DNA from 2 places in the Protofrankia sp. Cas8 genome. Region 1 is predicted to be linked to the other one. Evidence: riboswitches for the same ligand, from Rfam matches in the RefSeq annotation. Region 1 holds a riboswitch; the other holds the start of a gene.

Region 1 (5,403 bases):
ATCGCCACCCCGGACGTCTACGCACAGATGCTTGACCGGGCCAAGACCGAGGCATTCGCCTACCCGGCGATCAACGTTACGTCGTCGGAGACCCTGAATGCAGCCCTGAAGGGCTTCGCCGATGCCGGCAGCGACGGCATCGTGCAGGTCTCCACCGGCGGTGCCGAGTTCCTCTCCGGCACCCGGGTGAAGAACATGGTCCTCGGCGCGCAAGCACTCGCCGAGTTCGCCCACCATGTCGCCAAAGCGTATCCGGTCAATATCGCCCTGCACACCGACCACTGCCCCGCGGACAAACTCGACACCTATCTGCGCCCCCTGCTTGCGATCTCCAAGGACCGGGTTCTCCGCGAAGGGCGGGATCCGCTGTTCCACTCACATATGTGGGATGGATCGGCAGTCGAGCTGGAGGAGAATCTCAAAATTGCCGACGGCCTCCTGATCGAATGCCACCAGGCCAAGATCGTCCTGGAGGTGGAGATCGGTGTCGTCGGCGGCGAGGAGGACGGTGTCGTCGGTGCGATCGACGAGAAACTTTACACCACGCCGACGGACATGTGGCGCACCGCCGAGGTTCTCGGCACCGGCGAACGGGGCCGCTACATGCTCGCCGCAACCTTCGGAAATGTGCACGGTGTATACAAGCCGGGCAATGTGAAACTCCGTCCGGGCATCCTTCGGGACGGGCAGCAGTATGTCGCGCAGCAGCTCGGTCTGCCAGTCGACGCCAAGCCCTTCGACCTGGTGTTTCACGGCGGTAGTGGTTCCGACCTGGCCGAAATCCGCGAGACGCTGGACTACGGCGTTGTCAAGATGAATGTGGACACCGATACCCAGTACGCATACACCCGGCCGATCGCCGACCATGTCTTCAAGAACTACGCCGGCGTACTGAAAGTGGACGGCGAAGTAGGTGTGAAAAAGCAGTACGACCCACGCAGCTACGGCAAGGCAGCCGAGTCCGGTATGGCCGCCCGTGTCGCGCAGGCCTGCGCAGACCTACGCTCGGCGGGGCATTCGCTGACCAGCTGACCCATCCGGCCGAAGGAGGCGCGACATCGCTTTTCGCGCCTCCTTCGGCCGCCTGCAAGCAAGCTGAGCGCATGCATGCGCGCGTTAGCAGTCGATCTCGAGGAACGGCAAGAGTGGACAGCGCGATGTGCGCATAGTCACGAACCGCATTCACGGCTTGTTCAGCCACCAGCAATTCTGGTTATGGTCTGCGCCGTGCCCGTCGATACGATGGGGACACGTCGGGCGGCACGCCGAATCCTGCCCTCGCTCGACGAAAACCAAACTTGCGGCAGGAACGGGGGACCCACTTTCGGACGTCGATATCGGGCGTCCTCGGGGTGAAGCCGTGAAAGCGGCCGGGCAGTCCCAGCCCGAATCCGACAGCTCACCTCGCAGGCGTGGGGAAGGGCATTACCAATATGTCCAGTACACGTTCTCGTGGCCGACATCGTGGAGTTCGCCGGGCTCGGATCCGCACCCGGGCCATGGTGGTGACCCCGGCCCTGGTCGCCGCGATCAGTGGCGGCATCGCGATGTCCCAACCGGCCAGCGCCGCCACGACCTGGGAGGGGCTTCGCCAATGCGAGTCCGGCGGTGACTACGGGGCGAACAGCGGCAACGGCTACTACGGCGCTTACCAGTTCTCGCTGGGCACCTGGCAGGGCCTGGGCTTCACCGGCCTGCCCAGCAGCGCGGCCCCCGGCACCCAGGATGCAGCCGCGATCAAGCTCGCCGCCCGCGCCGGCTTCGGCCAGTGGCCTGCCTGCGGCAAGGGCATGGGCGCCGACCAACTCGGGGGCGGTACCAGCCCAGTCGGTACCAGCCCAGTCGGCACCAACCCGGCCGGCACCGCAAGTCCCGGCGCATCGGGCGCCGACAGCAGCAGGGATGCACCGGACACCAGCGCATCGGACTCGAGCTCATCCGACACCGACTCGTCGCCGGCACCCTCGTACGGCAGGAGCGGTTCCTCGCGCTGGCAATGGCGCACGGTGAGCACGGACATCTCGTCGAACTCCGCTGATGCGATGCCCCTTACCGCCGACCTCGTCGATCAGGTGCGGTCGGACGTTCGGTCGTGGCAGCACCAGATGAACAGTCTTGGCTACAAGATCCAAATTGACGGTCGGTATGGACCTGAGTCGGCCGGCGCGGCCAGCCGCCTGCAGGCCGACAAGGGCCTGGCGGTCGACGGAATCTGTGGGCCGGAGACCTGGGGGGTCACCTTCAGCTGAACAGCCGGCAGCTGACGGCCGCGAACTGATATAGACCCCGCGAGGACGAGTCGGGTCGGTCCCACCTGCGTGACAACAAACACAACAGAAAAGCACTACGGCGACCGGCCCGATCACTCGGTGTTACGAAAAGCCAGCACAAACGACCCCCCATCGGGGTCACCCCAATCGCCGGGTAGAGTGTTGTCTTTGGGCCATGTAGCCCATTCGGGTGGTGAAAGCCAGGTCCGTGTAGTTCATCCGACACCCCCGATTTGCTTCGAAAGGGCCAGGCTCGCTAGAGTCCTCCCCACTCGCCAGATCGGCGAGGCCGCGCGGACGGACGCCGAATCCCGTCCCCGCCCGCCGCGGCAGGACCTATCGCGAAGCCGCACGGACGGGATCGGGGGAACCACATCCGGATACCGGCCACCGGTGTCCTTGGGGTAAAGCAGGCGACGCTCATCGGCGTCACCGGCCGGGCATGTTCCCAGCCCGCACCCGACAGCTCACCTCGTAGGCGACGGGAAGGACCGACCCACATGCCGTCTGTTGGCAGGCACCGAGCCCCGCAACAGTCGTCCACCGCAGTCAAGGTCCTGCGTACCACCGGTGCTGTCACAGCACTCGTGGGCAGTGGTCTCGCCGTCGCGGCCAGTCCCGCAGGCGCCGCGACCGCCGACGACTTCACCAAACTCCGCCAGTGTGAGTCCGGCGGCAACTATCACATCAATACCGGTAACGGGTTCTACGGCGCGTACCAGTTCGACGCCGGAACCTGGCACGGTCTCGGCTATTCCGGCCTCCCCAGTGACGCCCCGCCGGCGCTGCAGGACGACGCAGCCCACAAGCTCTACAACTCTCGCGGCTGGTCCCCGTGGCCGTCCTGCTCGGTCAAGATGGGCCTGACCAACAACGGCCCGGCGCCGCAGGTGCCGACAACGGTGCCGGCAACGGTGCCCAACGTCGCGGCAGTCCAGCAGGCGATCGCCCCGGTACAGCCCGCAATGACCTTGGACCGCGCGAAGGCGCAACTGGAATCGTCGAACTTCACCGGTACGACGCTTTCCACCGCTCTGGCCGGAGAGGTGCGCGCTGACGCCTACGTCTGGCAGAACACGATGCGCGAGAAGAAATTCATTCTGCAGGTGGACGGCCGCTTCGGCGGCGAGTCCCAGGGCCTGGCATCGCTGTACAGCTACCTGACACGGGTCGACGACGGACAGGCCGGTGTGGTCGGTAAGAACCTCTGGGACATCACCGTCACCAGCCCGTCCGCCCTGTGATCCCAAAGGTTCGTATCCTGTAACATCCTATGACTGTTCGAAGGTGGATTCGCCCTCGAACCCTGATTCCGCGGCGGACCCGATGGCCCACCCCCCTCCCACCGGGTCCGCCGCGTGAGAACCTGTTCTGACCGATCCCCACTCGGCACAGTGCAACCGGGATCCGGCAGGATGGACCCCATGACGACCTCCCCTGGACGGCCGGATCTTCTTGACGGTCCGCCCCCGACAAAACTCACTCTCGATCCGGCTGCCGCCAAAGCGCTCGACGCCGGCGAGACCGCGGAGACGGTCGCCGGTCGCTTCCCGGACTCAAGCCTCGCCTGGGCGATGCTGGCCGAGCGCGCCCTGGAGGCAGGTGCGGCGGTCACGGCCTACGCCTACGCACGGACCGGATACCACCGCGGCTTGGACCAGCTTCGTCGCGCCGGCTGGCACGGGCATGGGCCGATCCCGTGGTCCCACGAGGCCAACCAGGGCTTCCTACGCGCGCTCGCGGCGCTCAGTCGCGCCGCCGCCGCCATCGGTGAGGCCGAGGAGGCCGCCCGCTGCCGGGACTTCCTCGCCGACAGCGATCCCGAAGCGGCCGAGGTACTGGGCCTTAAGAGCTGAGCCGCTCACGACCGTCCTGCTGACGTCCTGGATCGGGGACCGGGACACCCTGCTGTCCGCCCGGTGGCCTACTGACATCCGAGGTAAGTTACAGGTGATGTAAGTAGCGTGCGAGGTAAGCAGGGGCGGAATGGCGTTCGTCAATCGCGTCGAGGAGCTTGCCGCGCTGGAGCGCTGGTGGACCTCGACCCATCCACGACCAGCGGTGATATGGGGACGACGCAGAGTCGGTAAAACCGCCCTGTTGCACCGGTTCGCCGACGGACGGCGGTCGATCTTTCATACGGGTGCCGGTCGTGCCGCATCAGGAGAACTGGCGCAGCTGTCCCGCCAGGTCGCGGCCGGCATCCCCGGACGGTTCCGGGACCTGCTCACGCGCCCGTATTCCGACTGGGACGACGCCTTGGACGACTTGGCGGTGGCAGCGGAACGCGAGCCGCTTCTCGTCGTCCTGGACGAGTTCCCAGAGATTGTCGCGACATCGCCGGACCTCCCAGGAGTGCTGCGGGCCTTTCTCGACCGCGTGGCGGGCAGGACACAGCTACGACTGCTGCTGTGCGGGTCGGCAGTGCGGCACATGACCGCGTTGCAGGAACAACGGGCGCCGCTCTACGGTCGGTTCGACCTGTCACTGTCGCTGCATCCGTTCCGCCCGCACGAGGCCGCCCTGATGCTGCCCGAGCTCACCCCGGCCAACCGAGCCCTCGTGTACGGGCTGGTCGGCGGAGTACCGCTGTACCTGTCCTGGTGGGACCAGAACGCGGACGTCACCGACAACCTGCGGCGACTGGCCTGCCGGCCGGGGGCGTCGCTGCTCACCGAGGGACAACTCGTGCTGGCAACCGAGGTGGAACACGGTGAGTACCCGGCGGCGGTGCTGCATGCCATCGCCGCGGGCCGCACGCAGTACAACGAGATCAAGGATCATATCCGGGCTGAGCCGGCCCGCACCCTGGACCGGCTCATCGAGCTGCGGCTCGTCGACCGGGTCATGCCGGTGACCGACACCGCCCGCAGCCGGCGCCGGGTCTACCGCATCGCTGACAACTTCCTCGCCTTCTATCTCGGGGTGCTTTCCCGGTTCCGTGCCGAGATCGACCGCGGTCTCGGGGAGGCTCTGCTGCCCGTCCTGGTCACAAGCCTCGATGACCATTTCGGTCTGCCCTGGGAAGAGGCGTTCCGGGAGCATCTGCGGCGGCTCGCGGTCTCCGGTTCGCTGGGGCCGGACGTCGTGGCGATCGGGCCCTACTGGGGAACCGGCGGTCAGGACGAGATCG
Region 2 (8,435 bases), on a different contig from region 1:
ATGAGCGTGGTGTGGTGGCTGGTCGTAGCCATGGGCAGCATCCCTTGTGCACCGACAGGTGGGGTCAGGCCGGATCGGTGATGATGGGCGGGCCGACGATCAGGCGCGTGCGGCGCAGCCATCACTCTTCCCGCAATGATCATAGCAGCGTCGCCCGTACCGCCGAGTGTGATCCTCAGAGCGCCCGGCAATAGGGCGCCCGGTTCAGATCAGCGACGGCTCCGGAACGGATCGCCATGGTAAACTTGTATGCGGCAACAAATATGGGCTACTCGCAGCCGGAAAGGTCAGCGCTTCATGACTGCCACCATCGAGGCGCCACCTCCGGGATCGGCGTCGGCACCGGGTGCAGACACCACCCCGTACTCACAGCGGCAGATCACGACCATCATGTCCGGGCTGATGCTCGGCGTACTACTCGCGGTCCTCGACCAGACGATCATCTCGACTGCGCTGACCCGGATCAGCCAGGACTTCCACCGGCCCGACCTCTACAGCTGGGTCGTGACCTCCTACCTGCTGACCTCAACGGCGAGCACTCCGCTCTACGGCAAACTGGGTGATCTCTACGGTAGAAAGACGATCTTTCAGATCGCCATTGCAATCTTCCTGCTGGGATCGGCACTGGCCGGCCTCAGCCAGAGCATGCTCCAGCTGATCATATTCAGAGGTGTGCAGGGCGTAGGTGCCGGCGGCCTGATCTCGCTGGCGCTCGCGATCATCGGCGATGTCATCTCACCCCGCGAACGAGGCAGGTACCAGGGCTACTTCGGCGCGGTGTTCGGTGCCGCCAGCATCCTCGGCCCGCTGATCGGAGGCTTCCTGGTCGACCAGGCGTCCTGGCGCTGGGTGTTCTACATCAACATCCCCCTCGGCGTCATCACGCTCATCGTCATACACAGGGTATTGACGATCGACTATGTGCGGCGTAGGGCTCGCCTGGACATTTTCGGAGCCCTGCTGCTCGTCAGCGGGGTGTCGCTGTTCCTGATCGCCGTGCAGGACGCCGGGCAGCAGGCACGGATCACCGAGACGATCTGGATCCTCGCCATCGTCGGGCTCGCACTCATCGTCGGATTCCTCGGCTGGGAACGGCGGGTGGCCGAACCGATACTGCCCCTGCGGCTGTTCCGCAACGCGGTCTTCCGCGTGACCAGCACGCTGTCACTCGTCACCGGCGCGATCATGTTCGGCGCGATCATCTTCCTGCCGCAGTACCTCCAGTTGGTGCGCGGCATCAGCCCCACGTTGTCGGGCCTGCGGCTACTGCCGCTACTCGCAGGCATGCTCATCACCTCGATCGGTTCCGGTCGGCTGGTGACGAAGCTGGGACGATACAAGATCTTCATCGTCGTCGGCACCGGGGTCATGACTGCGGGCATGGCCCTGTTCGCCCTCATCCGCGTCGACACCAACGGCTGGGTTCTCTCCGCCATGCTGTTCGTCGCCGGCTTCGGCCTGGGTCTGTTCATCCAGAACACCGTCCTGGCCACGCAGAACGGGGTCGCCATCGGTGATCTCGGCACCGCTACCTCTGCCGTCACGTTCCTGCGGACACTCGGCGGCGCGGTCGGCGCCTCCAGTCTGGGCGCGATCATCATCGCCTACCAGCGCTCGCATCTGGCCGGCGACATCGAACGCTACGGCCCCCGTGAAGGACCGCGCCAGACGTTCACCCATGGAATGGACCGCGCCTACCTGTGGACGATCCTGATCGGACTCGTCGCCTTCGCGCTTTCGTTCTTTCTTCGGGAAGTGAGGCTGCGCACCACCGCTGCCACCAGCGCTCGCACCGCCATCGCCGAATCCCCGGAATAGCCCGGTCCCCTCGCCTTTGGCCCTTTACGCGGCGTCGGCGCGCAGCGCAGCCAGTGCGGTGTCCGCGTGCCGGCTCATGGACAGCTCGGAGTCGATGCGCGCAAGCACCGTGCCGTCCGTGCGCAGGACGAACGTGGCGCGCTTGTTCGGGCCCACCTTGCGCCGGACGCCAAACGCCTGCGCGATCGTGCGGTCGGTGTCTGCGACCAATGGAAAGCCGAGCGAATGCTTCGCGCTGAACGCGGCCTGCTTGGCGACGTCGTCGGCACTGATCCCGACGATGCCGGCGCCCAACGCGGCGAACTCACCGGCCAGGTCGCGGAAATGACAGCTTTCCCTGGTACAGCCGTACGTCATCGCCGCCGGGTAGAAGAAGACCACCAGCGGACCCTTGGCCAGCAGGCCGGCCAGGTGCAGCACCGCGCCCGTCTCATCGACACCCGACAGATCCCCAACCTGATCCCCGACGTCCATGCGGCAATCCTCACCTAATCACGGGATGAAACGTATGACATGCTACCGGATCGGAGATCGGGATGCGCCTGCCGTACGGATCTCAAGATCCAATCGGCGGCAAAAGGCCGTCAACACTGTTGACTAAAAACACCCGGAAACAGGGCGTGGATCAAGAGTGCCCGGCAATAGGGGCGTGGATGAAGGAGCGGAATTTCGATCGCGCCAGTCATCAAGGGGCACTGTCGTGGGATGCGAGCCCGCGCCGGATCGCAGGTAGCGATACCAGGCAAGCGCTGCCGGACGAACACGCGGATCGTCGGCGAGGCTGGCCCGCACGAGATTCACGCCGGTGCGGTCCAGCACACCGTCGACGGCGTCGGCGGCGACGTCGGAAGTGACCACTCGGCCGGGCACGAGGATGCGGGCGATGAACAAACCGAGCTTGAACAAATCGGAACTGATGGACTGCGGCTCGTATCGACGCGGAGGCCGCGTAGCAACGCCCGCCGCGTCTGTCACGCGGTGATGATGGCTGCCTCGTTGCAACCGAAGCCCCCCGAATGTCTGCTGCTATTCGCGACCTTACAGGTCACTATAGTGATCAGAAAAGCAGCATAGCCCCGAGGACGGACATGTCGTCCACGTGACCGCACGATTGGGGGCACGGTGGGAACGCGGTGTGGGCACCATGATGGCACAGGCCGCGGCGGCCACGCCCGAAATGTTCCGGACGCGGCCTGTGCCGCATAACCGCGGACCCGGTCCTGCCGCGTGCCGATCCCAGCCGGAATCAGATCTCACCCAGGATCCGCAGGCTGCTCCGATCCGCCGAATGCCTGCCGTGATCCGCCGAGGGGTTCGGCCTGCTCCTCGCCCGCGGCCTCGGTGCTCCGCTGGTCCTCGGCGGTCGCCTGCTCGGCCCCGCCCTCGGCCTGCGCCGACTGGCCGACCCCCGCTGCGACGCCGACGAGTTCCCGCAGGCGGGCCTCGACGTAGGGCTCGGTGTAATGCGACCTGTCCGCGATCCGCCGCACGAGATCGTTGACGCTGGAAGCGGCTTCGAGATCAGCGGTGCTGACCTGGACGAACTGGTCGAGAATCTGGTGCCGGATCTCCTGCCAGTTCTGCCGCAGATACTGCTCCACCTGCTGCGCCTGCTGCTGCTCCATTCGATCACCTCCGCATCGAGATGTCATTTACAGGCATAAATCTATGCCACCCACACCAGGAGTCAACCGGAAATCATGATGGTCCTGCCGCCAAACGCAGAATGATGCAAAAATACGGAGACGGGGTCGATGTCGACCGCAGCATAATTTACCTGGAAAAGCCTTGTTATTATTTGTGCTCCTGACATGCCAGTGGGTCACGAAGCCGTTCAAATGCATCCCGACGGATGCGCTGAAGTCCGCTGCTCTCCGCGACAATACAGACAGAATATGATGATCTATCCAGTAATGGGACCTACGCGGTGAAAGAGAACAGCGCAGCGCGGGTCCGCGCCCCGACTACGCCATCGGCCGCAAGTCCGTGCCGGCGTTGGTATGCCTTCACCGTATTTGTGGTATGTGGCCCGAACTTTCCGTCCGCCACGACAGGGTAGCCACGTCCGGTCAGCGCTCGCTGAATCTGGCGCACGCCGGGACGCCCGCGGTGGGTGTAGCGGACTTCCCGCGCTCGGGGCACCGGATCGGCGACCCGTCGTGCCGGCGCCACGTCGGCCGCAGCGGTCCGGTCCGGCGTAGTGACCGGTGTAACCGGTGTAACCGGTGTACTGACCGGCCCAGTAGGACCACCTGGGCCGGTGGGATCGGCCTGGTAAGTGCCTGTCGCGCCATCACCAGCTGCCTCGGTGGCGGCTGCCGCAGCCCGCCCGAGGTACACGCGGTAGGACCCGTTGGTGTACGTACTCCATGCTCCGATGCCCTGCATGTCGCACACCCGTTTGGCGGCCTGGGCGTTGATGGCTGGATCGAACAGATCTGCCCCGCCGACCCAGCCCGCATGCGCCCGCATGTTGATCTGCCACAGTCCCCGGGAATCCTCGCCATTGGGGTTGTGCGCGTTCGCGTTGCCGCCGGACTCGGCCAGCGCGACCGCGACCCAGGTCTGCAGCGGCTTCCCGTCACAACCGCCAAGTCCCGCCTTCCTGCCGGCACCGGCGATGGAAGCGTCGGGAACAGGTGTCGCAGCGACAGAACTCGCGCCGGGCGCAGGCGCCGTACCGGCACCGGACGCCGCCGCGGGGCTCGCGTTCGCCGGACCCGCGGTCAGCATCATTCCCGCCGTCGCGCCGATGACGCCGGCAGTGGCAGCCACCGCGCCGCGGTTGTACTGGGACTGCTTTCTGTGCCTTCCCCTGGTCATTATCAGATATCTCACTTCAGTATCGTCGATCGGCTCATAGGCGCCGCGCGGACGCACCCGTCACAGCCAAGCTGGCGGAATGCCCACGGTGGGGCACGCGGCAGCCCGGCCATGACGGGTCGCATGTCTGTTAACAGTCGAGCCAGGTCACCCCAGGCGACCAACGAGATAACTCGTGGAATAAATCTTCTGAAGCCGGACGACGGTTCCGCTGTGGGGAGCGGCCCACATCATGTCGGCCCCGGCGTAAATCGCCACGTGATGGATGTTTCCGGGCTGCCCGAAGAAAATGAGATCACCGGGTTGCTTGGCATCCCGCGATATCTTCTGCGACGCCGCGTACTGGGCGTCGGTCACCCGCGGCACGCTCCGGCCGAGCTGTTTGTAGATGTACTGGACAAGCCCGGAACAATCAAAGGAGTTCGGACCCTGGGCGCCCCACACGTATGGCTTGCCCGCCTGCTTCGATGCCAAATAGACGATCTTCTCACCGAGACTGGCAGTGGACGCCGCGGAACCGTCCTGCTGCGACGATGCACTGTCCGGCGGTGCCGAGAGGCCGCCAGTCTGGGCCGACACCGAACCAGCAGCCGACGCCGAACCAGCAGCCGACGCCGGGTCGGACGCCGAGGGCGAATCGGACGCCGAGGGCGTGGTCCCGGCGTCACCGGCAGCGGTGTCACCGGCCCAGGTCTGCGCGGTGGCAGTGGTGGCAGTGGTGGCAGTGGTGGCAGTGGTCGAGCCGGCCGGACTGTCAGCCCCGGCGTCGTTCGCCAGTGCGGGGGCCGCAAAAGCGGTCAGAGCGACGGTCCCGGTGGCCGCGGCGGCAACCACCGCACGTGCGGACCGGCGGCGGAAGCTGGACCTGGCGGTCGGTGCACGGTGGCGACCGTGTCCGGACGGAACCCCGTCAGCAGAATCTGCACACGCCTGATATGCAGGCAACAATGATCCTTCCCGTACGCCTGCGAGGTTAGCTGTCGGGTTCGGGCCGGGAAGCCCGGTCAGCGCGGAGATCCGCGGCCGACTTCACCCCGAGGACTGCGCCACAAGGGCGACGTCCGCCAAGTCCTGGTTCCCCCGCTGCTGCCCTGGTGATTACTAGAAGGGAACACCGGACCGAGGGCAGAACTCGGCGTTCGGCCCGGTGTTGCTGAGAGCCCGGCCACGGTAGCGAACTACACGCTGTGACCGCAAGGGCCATTTTCCGCGAATCTCGCCGCATGTCGACTACTATGCGTATTAATCATCCGACCGGCCGGTCAGAAGAATCGGATCAAGACCGCCGACCGTGCGTCGAGCTCGGCGGCAGAATACTGACATGCACTGGCCGCGAGGACACGCACGGTGATAGCGATGAGCAAACAGGCCAATCGACGGGGTACGTCTTGTCTCATCTGGCAGGGGTTCTGGCAGCGGCCCGGGCACCGTCTTTGGTCGAATCCTTGCCATCGGCCCCGGCCGCCAACACGGCGTCGCCGCAAAGGAGTCAGCGATGACGGCTGTGCAACAGTTGGTCGAGCATGCGTTGGCGGAGGTCGGCTACGCCGGGGATGGCCACAATCACACGAAGTACGGTCACCACGATCTGGTCCTGGGCGCGAGCCCATGGCCTGGTCGTCGAACGCACCGGCAATAATATTGCCACGGTCGAAGGTAACGTCGGAAACGATCAGGTACTACGCAGAACCTGGCTGGCCGGCGGTATACTCATCGTCGGATGCGTGAACTGGCAGTCGATGTTCAGCGGTGGCCCGCGCTTCCCGCTCGCCCCCCAGAATTCGCCGAACCGGTTCGCCTACTTCCCGACGAGCGCGCGCGGGTCCCTCGACCAGGGCAAGTCAGGGGTGTTCCCGGATCTGCGCCACCCGGTCACGACCGCTCAGAACGCGCTCAACATCGCTACGGGCCGGGAGGGCGATAATCGCCTGCTCTCCCCGGACGGCGCCTTCGGCCCGCTGACGGAGAAAGCGTTCCGTGATTTCCAGGAATTCTGCCGGTTGAACGACCCGGCGGTGGCAGTCACCGGTGTGGTCGACCGGACGACCTGGCGCCTTCTCGACTATTTCCTCGACATCAAAGGCCGGTGAACCGACGCCTACGCGATCTTTCGAGGTTTGTGCGATCGACAAGGACTCTTTCGTCGCACAAACCTCGAAAAATCATCTAGCCGGCCGGATGGCCGGATGGCCGGATGGCCGCTAGCCGGCAGACGCTACGATCGTCATGACGCGCTCGCATGATTGTCGAGGTGACGGCGGACCACACGACGGGCGATCGCCCAGCGGTGGGTCTCCGACGGCCCGTCATAGATACGGAACGGGCGGACCTCGCGCAGGAAGCGCGAGAGCAGCACATCCCCGGAGATACCGAGGGAACCACAGATCTGCAGCGAACGGTCGACGACCCGCCAGACGGCCTCGGCGGTGAACGTCTTCGCCACCGCGGTCGACTGAGCCCCGGAGCGACCCTGGTCGAGTTCCCAGCATGCCTGCAGGACCAGCCCGCGGGACGCCGCGATATCAATCTCATTATCCGCGATCATCGCCTGGACCATGCCCAGCTCCGCCAGCCGGGAACCGAACAGCCGCCGGTCCGCCGCCCGGGCCACGGCGATATCCTGGGCCCGGGCGGCGATCCCCAGCCAACGCATGCAGTGGGTCGTCCGCGCCGGCCCTAGGCGAACCTGGGCATAGTCGAAACCCTTGTCCACCTCGCCGAGAACCGCGTCGTGCGGCACCAGGCAGCCGTCGAACAGCATCTCGCAATGACCGCCGTACAGGCTCTCGTCGAGGGTCTCGACATGACGGACGATCTTCATTCCGGGGTTGTCCGCGTCGACGAGGAACATCGTCGCTCCACCGCGGTGACCCGGTTCGCCCGATGTGCGGGCCATGCAGATCGCATATGCGGCACCGTCCGCGCCGGTGATGAACCACTTACGGCCGTCGATCCGCCAGCCGCCCGGCTCCTTTGCAGCGCGCGTGGTCAGAGCGGTCGGATCCGACCCCGCTCCGGGCGCGGGCTCGGTCATCGCGAAGCAGGACCGCACCTCGCCCGTTGCCAACGGCCGCAGATACCGCTCCTTCTGCTCGGCCGTCGCGATGGCCGCCAGCATGTGCATGTTGCCCTCGTCGGGGGCGGCGATGTTCAGTGCCAGCGGGCCGAACAGCGAGTAGCCCGCCGCCTCGAAGACGGGTGCGCGTCCGCGCATGTCCAGGCCGTGCCCGCCGAGCTCCGCCGGTACGTGCGGGGCGAAGAGCCCCGCGTCCTTCGCCGCCTGCTGTAGCCGCGCCCGCATCGCGTCACCGCCGCGCGCGGCCACGCCTGCGAACGCCTCCTCCTCGGGGACGACGACGCTGCGCACGAACTCGGCAGTGCGGCTGGCGAGTTCACTGACCACCGGGTCATGGCCAAGATCAATGGACACGTGGACCTCCTTCATACCGGCCGGCGTCGCCCAAAGGAGACCCGCCGCGGATCTGGCCGAGAATCGTCAGTTTTCCGTCAGCAAAGCAGGCCGGTCGACTCGTGCACAAGGAACAGGCGACACTGAAGATCAAATCGCGAACGAGGCTCGTCAACATTGTTGACTATCATGTGTGCACGCGGACGGCCCGAACCAACCCGCACTCCGCGCCCACCGACGGCGGGCCCGGTCGGGCCGGATCAGTCCAGATGGTAGATGCGGGCGGCGTTGTCGTGCAGGATCTTGCGCAGCGCGTCGCCGGGCAGCTGCGCGAACGCCTCCGCGACGAACAGGTCCGGCCGGATCGCCGCGCTCGCCGGGCCGG

Evidence for each region. A riboswitch is a leader RNA that binds a small molecule or an ion and turns the genes downstream of it on or off. The one in region 1 is predicted to bind cyclic di-AMP.
Region 2: another riboswitch for cyclic di-AMP. It lies ahead of U9977_RS00445 (C40 family peptidase); the one in region 1 lies ahead of U9977_RS08950 (transglycosylase family protein).

Annotation. Positions count from the first base shown of each region.
Region 1 covers NZ_CAUVXI010000041.1:25,832-31,234, reverse strand. The annotation lists gene fbaA (class II fructose-bisphosphate aldolase) at 1-1,032, shown strand, start outside; cyclic di-AMP (ydaO/yuaA leader) riboswitch at 1,256-1,428, shown strand; gene U9977_RS08950 (transglycosylase family protein) at 1,500-2,249, shown strand; cyclic di-AMP (ydaO/yuaA leader) riboswitch at 2,601-2,765, shown strand; gene U9977_RS08945 (transglycosylase family protein) at 2,771-3,514, shown strand; gene U9977_RS08940 (DUF3151 domain-containing protein) at 3,695-4,126, shown strand; gene U9977_RS08935 (ATP-binding protein) at 4,257-5,403, shown strand, end outside.
Region 2 covers NZ_CAUVXI010000001.1:88,882-97,316, reverse strand. The annotation lists gene U9977_RS00475 (FAD/NAD(P)-binding oxidoreductase) at 1-32, opposite strand, end outside; gene U9977_RS00470 (MDR family MFS transporter) at 298-1,818, shown strand; gene U9977_RS00465 (peroxiredoxin) at 1,843-2,292, opposite strand; gene U9977_RS00460 (hypothetical protein) at 2,416-2,793, opposite strand; gene U9977_RS00455 (hypothetical protein) at 3,072-3,443, opposite strand; gene U9977_RS00450 (peptidoglycan-binding protein) at 3,739-4,641, opposite strand; gene U9977_RS00445 (C40 family peptidase) at 4,789-5,475, opposite strand; cyclic di-AMP (ydaO/yuaA leader) riboswitch at 5,590-5,748, opposite strand; gene U9977_RS00440 (peptidoglycan-binding domain-containing protein) at 6,195-6,731, shown strand; gene U9977_RS00435 (acyl-CoA dehydrogenase family protein) at 6,866-8,071, opposite strand; gene U9977_RS00430 (amidohydrolase family protein) at 8,311-8,435, opposite strand, start outside.